One region of the Aeromicrobium sp. S22 genome, then DNA from elsewhere that is predicted to be linked to it. Evidence: riboswitches for the same ligand, from Rfam matches in the RefSeq annotation. Region 1 holds a riboswitch; the other holds the start of a gene.
The links. A riboswitch is a leader RNA that binds a small molecule or an ion and turns the genes downstream of it on or off. The one in region 1 is predicted to bind cobalamin.

Region 1 (3,405 bases):
GATCGGAGTAAGGTGGTGGTCATCGAGGGGGAACATCGCAACAGCCCTCGAGCCGACTGGGACTGACTGTGACTGGCCCGCGGCGCCTGATGCTGGAGGGCGCCGTCTCGACACGGGCGAAAGCGTGCGACGACCGCTTCTCCAAGGACGTCCCATGTCTGCGCAGCTCGTCGATCAGCTCCCTCACCCGCTTCAGGGTGGGGTCGCAGCGATCGAGGACGCGCTGGACCGGATGCGGGTCGAGGCGTGGACGGGGCTCGAGCCGGGTGTGGTGCGAGAGCTGGCCGAGCGGCTGCTCCGGATCGAGGCACGAGTGCGCGCCCAGCAGCTGGCCGCGACCCGGGCTCTGGAGGCGTCGGGCCTGGCCAAGCAGGTCGGCGCGACGTCCACCGGGGCGATGCTGGCCCGATCGTTCGGTGGTGACCGGCGCGCGGGTGAGGCGATGGTTCACCAAGCCAAGGCGCTGGAGGGAGCACCCGCGACCGAGCAGGCCCTGGCCGGTGGGCGGATCGGCGCGAAGCAGGCCGAGGTCATCGCCGGCGCCATCAAGGAGCTGCCCGACGACACCACCGCCGAGCAGAAGCAGGCCTGCGAGGACACGCTGATCGGCGACGCCGCCCGCTACTCGCTGCCGGACCTGCGCTCGCGCTCCAAGCGGATCACCGACCAGTTCAGGCCCGAGGCAGAGGTCGACGCGGCCGAGAACGACTCGCTGGAGGCTCAGGAAAAGCGGGCCTGGTCGAAGTCGCAGTTCTGGGCCCGTCCCAACGGCGACGGCACCACCACCGGCGGATTCACCCTGCCCGACGCCCAGGCCGACATGCTCACCACCGCGATCAAGGCTGTCTCTGCGCCCAGGCGCGACCACCTGCGCGACCACCCGGGAGCCCAGCCAGACGGTGGACCGGACGGCGGGTCGACGGCGTCGATCTACGACCGCGACCTCGACCACCGCACCCGCCTCGGCATGGGGTTCGCCGAGGTCTGCTCCCGGCTGCCCGGACACTTGCTGCCCGGCCGCTCGGGGCTCGGCGCCACCTTGATGGTCCGCCTCGACCTCGACACCCTCGTGCGCGGCGTCAAGGCGGCCACCCTGTCGACCGGCACCCGTATCTCCGCCTCGCAGGCGCGGCTCATGGCCTGCCACCTGGGTCTCGTCCCGCAGGTCTTCGGCGGGCGTTCCCTGCCGTTGGACCACGGCCACGAGCAACGGCTGTTCACGCGGGCGCAGAAGCAGGCCCTCGCCGCTCGCGACCACGGGTGCGTCTTCCCCGGTTGCGATCGACCACCCGAGGACTGCGAAGGGCACCACTGGCGCCAACCCTGGGCCACCGGCGCCACCACGACCCTCGACGACGGCGTCCTGCTCTGCGCCCATCATCACCGCCTCGTCCACCAGGACGGCTGGCTCATCCGCGACACCGCCGACGGGCACATCGAGCTGCGCCACCCCGCCGCCGGCACGTGGCAGCGCAACCACCGCTGGCGACCGTGAGACGCCCGTCAGCGGGAGAGCTCTGTCCGGTGCCGGATAGGTCGAGGGGTCGGCGAGTGTTAAATTTCCTCCTGCCGTTCGGCACAACTCCATGCACCCATGGCCAGGGGAAGCCGGTCCAAGTCCGGCGCTGACCCGCAACCGTAGGCCACGTCCAGTGGCAAGCCGGAGCACCTGCCGTGGGGACGACCGATCCACGCTGTCGAGGAACACACGCGGACGGGCTCACGCCCTGTCCGTAGCAGCGGGAGGGAACCCTTGTGAAAAGCACCATCCTGCGCGGCATCGCGACGCTGGCCCTCGTCCCCGTCCTGGTCGCCTGCTCGTCCGACGAGACATCCGCGCCACCCGATGCCGGGCCCAACGAGCACCAGACGGCAGCGGTGTCCTGGCTCGCCGCACAACCGGCCGATGACGGACTCTTCACGAGCCACTTCGCCGACGTGGAGACCGGCGAGGCGTCTGCCTTCGTCGACTACGGCCTCAACCTCGACCTCTACTCGGCGCTCGAGGAGCTCGGTGACGACGCTGCCGCGGAGAAGGTCTATCAGTCCACGATCGAGCACGCCGATGACTACACCGACCCGCCGGGCGGCACCCGGTACGCCGGAGCGCTCGCCAAGCTGGCCGCACACGTCCAGGCGCACGGAGACGATCCCCACGCCCTGGGGTCGCGTGACCTCATCGACGAGCTCGAGGCTCTCGTGGTTCCGAAGGGTGCCGAGGCAGGTCGGGTCAAGGACATGCCCGACGGGAAGATGCAGTCGACCAGCGTCCTCAACCAGGGCTGGGCGGTCCGCGCGTTGACGACGGCCGGGAGCGGCGACGCCGACGCTGCGGTCGACTTCCTGCTCAAGCAGCAGTGCGATGACGGCTCATTCCGTGCAGACATGGCGGCCGAGCCGTGCACGAGTGGGCCGGGGAGCGTCGACGGGACGGCGTTCGCGATCCAGTCGCTGAAGGTCGCGGCCGAACAGGGCAGCGCGGGTCTCGAGGACGAGATCGACGAGGCCGCCGACTGGCTCGTCCGCACCCAGGCCGACGACGGATCGTTGTCCGACGAGGGCGGTCCGAACACCAACAGCACGGGGCAGGGTGCGGCGGCACTCCAGGTGAGCGGTCACCAGGGCCCTGCGGCCCGCGCAGCGTCGTGGGTGGCGGGTCGGCAGGTCGAGGGCGGGCCGGAGAAGGGCGCCATCGCACTCAGCGATGCGGATCTCGCCCTCGCCACCGGCAAGCGCATCGCCCAGGCCGATCGCGACCGCTACGTGCGTGCGAGCGTCCAGGCCGTCCTGGGGCTCGCCGCGCTGCCGTCGGACCCCGATGACGCATCGGGGTCACGGTGACCCGGTGATCTCGCGTCCCGGCCGCGCGATCGTCGCAGTCCTCCTCGGGGTGCCGGCAGCAGTCGCCGTCCAGCCCGGCTGGGCCGCGACCGCCGCGACCGGCGCGTGCACCGCGGGCTCGGGGGTGACGGTGGTCGTCGGATCCACCGTGTCGTGCGATCCGGACGGTGGAGCGACGGCGGCGGACAGCTTCAGGGACGTGGGCCACGTGCTCACACCCGTCCAGCGCCAGCCCGGCTTCGTGTGCCAGGTCGACGGCGTGCCGGCCGGTGCGGGGTGTGTCAGCACTCCGCCTGGCGACGCCTACTGGGGCCTGTTCTGGTCCGACGGGGCGAGCGGCGAGTGGTCGTACGCGAGCCAGGGCGTCGGCTCCCTCAAGGTGCCTGACGGCGGATGGGTCGCGTTCGAGCTGCAGGACTCCGATCGAAGGACCCCTCCCCACGTCGCGCCGACCAACGCGACGGGGCAAGGGGCCGGGTCGGCTCCCGCCGAGACGGGTCCAGCTGCCGCCGAGGACGAGGACGGATCCGCCTCGCTCGGCTGGGTCGCAGGTGGGCTCGGGCT
Region 2 (3,405 bases), on a different contig from region 1:
GGGCGGCGACGTTGACGAACGCGTACGGCGAGAGCTGGAAGCTCGTGCGGTAGATCTCCTGCAGCTCGGCCGGCACCCCGTCGACCTTCGACAGGTCGCCCTGGTGCCGCAGCAGGTCCTCACGGACGCTCTCCCACAGGCCTAGCGCCCGCAGGTCGTCGACCAGGTTCCGGTTGACCTCCAAGAACTTGCCCGAGCTGGTGGCCCGGCTGAAGATCTGGCTGAACTGTGGGTCGAGGCCGGGCGTCGTCCCGGCGACGAGCCCGATGGACGCGGTTGGCGCGATCGCCATGAGAGTGGAGTTGCGGATGCCCGCCTGGACCTTGCCACGCAGAGCGTCCCAGTCGAGGCGCGTCGTGCGGTCGACGTCGACGGGCACGCCGCGGTCGGCCTCCAACAGGTCGAGGGAGTCGATCGGCACCATGCCCTGGCTCCAGCGTGATCCCTCGAAGTTCGGGTAGGCGCCGCGCTCGCGGGCCAGGTCGGCCGACGCGTCGATCGCGTGCCAGCTGATGAACTCCATCACCTGGTCGATCAGCTCGTACGACTGCTCGGACTCGTAGGAGTAGCCGAAGCGCTCGACGACGTCCGTGAAGCCCATGACGCCGAGGCCGAGGGCGCGGTTGAGCTCGTTGGAGTGCTCCGACTCGGGCACCGACGAGATCGTGATGTCGATGAGGTTGTCGAGCTGACGGACGGCCAAGCGGGTCGACTCTGCCAGCCGCTTCCAGTCGACGCGGGCCTGCTGGCGGCGCCCGGTGACGTGACGGGACAGGTTGATCGAGGCGAGGTTGCAGACGGCGACGTTGTCGCGGTCCTGCGGCAGCGTGATCTCGGTGCACAGGTTGGACAGGTGGATCGTGCCGGTGTTGTGGTTCAGCGCCCGCGTGTTGATGGTGTCCTTCCACGTCAGCCACGGGTGCGAGCTGGCCTGCAGCGAGACCAGGATCGCGCGGAACTGCTCACGGGCGCGCATCTTCTTGTGCCGCAGCTGTCCCGCGTCGGCCATCGCGGCGTACTCGGCGTAGCGGGCCGAGAAGGCCGCGCCGTACAGCTCGACGAGGTCGGGAGCGTCGAGCGGGTCGAACAGGTACCAGTCCTGGTCGTCCTGCACGCGCTTCATGAAGTCGTCGCTGATCCACACCGCGGTGTTGGCGGTGCGGGTGCGTCGGTACGGGTCGCCGGAGTTGGCGCGCAGGTCGAGGAACTGGGCGAAGTCGAGGTGCCAGTTCTCCATGTAGAAGCACAACGCGCCGAACTTCTTGCCCCCGCGGCTGATGGCGCGCAGCGTCGAGTCGATCGTGTGCATGAACGGGATGGGCCCGGTCGAGGCGGTGTTGTTGCTGCGGATGGGCGATCCCTCGGCCCGCAGCTTGCTGACCGACATGCCGATGCCACCGGTGCCCTTGGTCAGCCACATGACGTCGCGGACGCTCTTGGCGATGTGCTCGATGTCGTCCTCCATCTGCATCACGAAGCAGTTGGAGAGCTGGCTGTACGCCGTCCCGGCGTTGACCAGCGTCGAGCCGGCCGCCAGGTACTCGAGGCGCGACATCTTGTCGTAGAACCCGACGGCAGCAGAGGTCGGATCGTCCTCGTTGAGCGACAGGCCCATCGCGACCCGCATCCAGAAGAACTGCGGCACCTCCAGCGGCGTCCCGTCGGGCTCGCAGATCATGTAGCGGGTACGCATGGTCTGCGCGCCGATGTAGCGGACGAGGTCGTCGCGGTCGGGGTCGAGGGCGGCGCCCAGCACCTCGAGGTCGAACAGCTCCGCCAGACGTGGGTCGAGCAGCTGCAGCTCGACGCCCCTCAGGACTGAGGCGACGAACGCCGGGCCGTGGAAGGCGTAGACCTCGTCGCGGGTGACGCCCTCGCCGAAGACCTTCTTGTAGAGGGTCTTGACCAGCAGGCGTGAGGCGATCGTGTCGAAGGCCGGGTCGTCCTTGACGTTCTGCAGGGCGACCTGCACGACGGCTTCGTCGAGCTCTTCGCTGGTGATGCCGTCGAACAGCGTGATCTCGAGCTCGGACTGCAGCTGCGTGACGCGGGCGACCTGGTCGTCGAGCCCGGCGCTCGCCTCCTCGATGGACCTGGCGATCTCGTAGCCGTCGTACGGTGCGCGCGTTCCGTCGCGCTTGATGACAGTGATGGTCATGCGGTTCACCCCTCGTGAACTGGTGCGTGGACGCAATCCGAGCTCAGGGGTGACGGAGACGGGACGACACAGCGACCCAGATCCCCTGACCTTCCCACGAGGTCGCGGACCCACACCGTCGTCTGGACGGTGCGGCACTGGCAGGTCTTCGGACTCATGGGCCAGGAGGTGCCGGAGCACCGCCGCCTACTGTTCGTCGCTTCCCAGGCCACAGAGTTGTCTGGAGGGCCAAGTGCTTGATGACGAAGGTCGTTCCCACTTACCGCTGCGGGGCAGTCCCGGATTCACACCGGGTTCCCTGTTGCCACGACTCCCCTGGCTGAGGAGCCGAACCAGCTGCGTCGACCACTCTATCTGGAAACAACAGTCTTGTAACTACCCAGATGTGGTGTTCTCCGACGGGACCGCCTGTGCCTCTCGCCACACCTGGCGCATCGTGAGGGGACCACTCAGCAACGGGATCAGCGCGAGAACGCGCGTCCTGGTGCCGAGGCCACGTCCGAGCAGGGCGGTGACGGCCACTGCGAGGTACAGGGCGCCGTGGATCGGCCCGAGCGCGCTCGTGACCGCCCGGTCGTGCACCGTCACCGCGTTCCCGAGCAGGACCACGACACTGATCAGCTCGAGGACCGACAGGAGGCTCAGCGTCCGCAGCAGCGGTCTCACACCTGCACCGATCCGGGTCGCACGATCATGAGCACGACCACCGCGACCCACAGCAGGTTGAAGACGCCGGCCATCATGCTGAGCCGCCGCAGCTGGGAGCCGTCATCAGGACGATCGAGGGCGGAGGACTGTGCCGGGACGACCTGCAGCGCGAGCAGGCCTCCCGCGACAGCAGTCAGCACCATCGCCACCACGACCCACACCTCGGTCGTCCGGCCCTGAACCATGGCCAGGACAAGTCCGACGACCGGCACGATGAGCGCCATCGCGGCGTAGCTGCGGGTGATGCGGTGCAGCACGCGCGCCGTGCCCGCGTCCCTGATCGCGGGGCGACCCGCCGGAGCATCGGTCGTGGGCGCATACCGCAGGAAGAGACTGGCCGCGACGGCCACCGGGCCGACGAAGAGGATGCCCGCCACCACGTGCACGGACAGCAAGAACGATTCCATGACCTTCAGCCTATCTGAAGGTTAGGGGCGTGCGGCGAACACCTCCGCCACGTGCGCCCGCAGCGCGTCGACCAGGCCGGGGTGCTGATCGGCGAACCGGGCGTCGATGTCGTCGACGACCTCCGCTGCCCG

Region 2: linked by a shared signal. The riboswitch ahead of GEV27_RS10220 (ribonucleoside-diphosphate reductase subunit alpha) and the one ahead of GEV27_RS18195 (prenyltransferase/squalene oxidase repeat-containing protein) in region 1 are both predicted to bind cobalamin.

Annotation. Positions count from the first base shown of each region.
Region 1 is NZ_WJWV01000001.1:422,777-426,181, forward strand. Features, by position in the region: gene GEV27_RS02080 (HNH endonuclease signature motif containing protein) at 155-1,495, shown strand; cobalamin riboswitch at 1,558-1,692, shown strand; gene GEV27_RS18195 (prenyltransferase/squalene oxidase repeat-containing protein) at 1,756-2,841, shown strand; gene GEV27_RS02090 (hypothetical protein) at 2,846-3,405, shown strand, end outside.
Region 2 is NZ_WJWV01000002.1:317,412-320,816, forward strand. Features, by position in the region: gene GEV27_RS10220 (ribonucleoside-diphosphate reductase subunit alpha) at 1-2,158, opposite strand, end outside; cobalamin riboswitch at 2,280-2,510, opposite strand; gene GEV27_RS10225 (hypothetical protein) at 2,534-2,824, opposite strand; gene GEV27_RS10230 (hypothetical protein) at 2,821-3,273, opposite strand; gene GEV27_RS10235 (MarR family winged helix-turn-helix transcriptional regulator) at 3,295-3,405, opposite strand, start outside.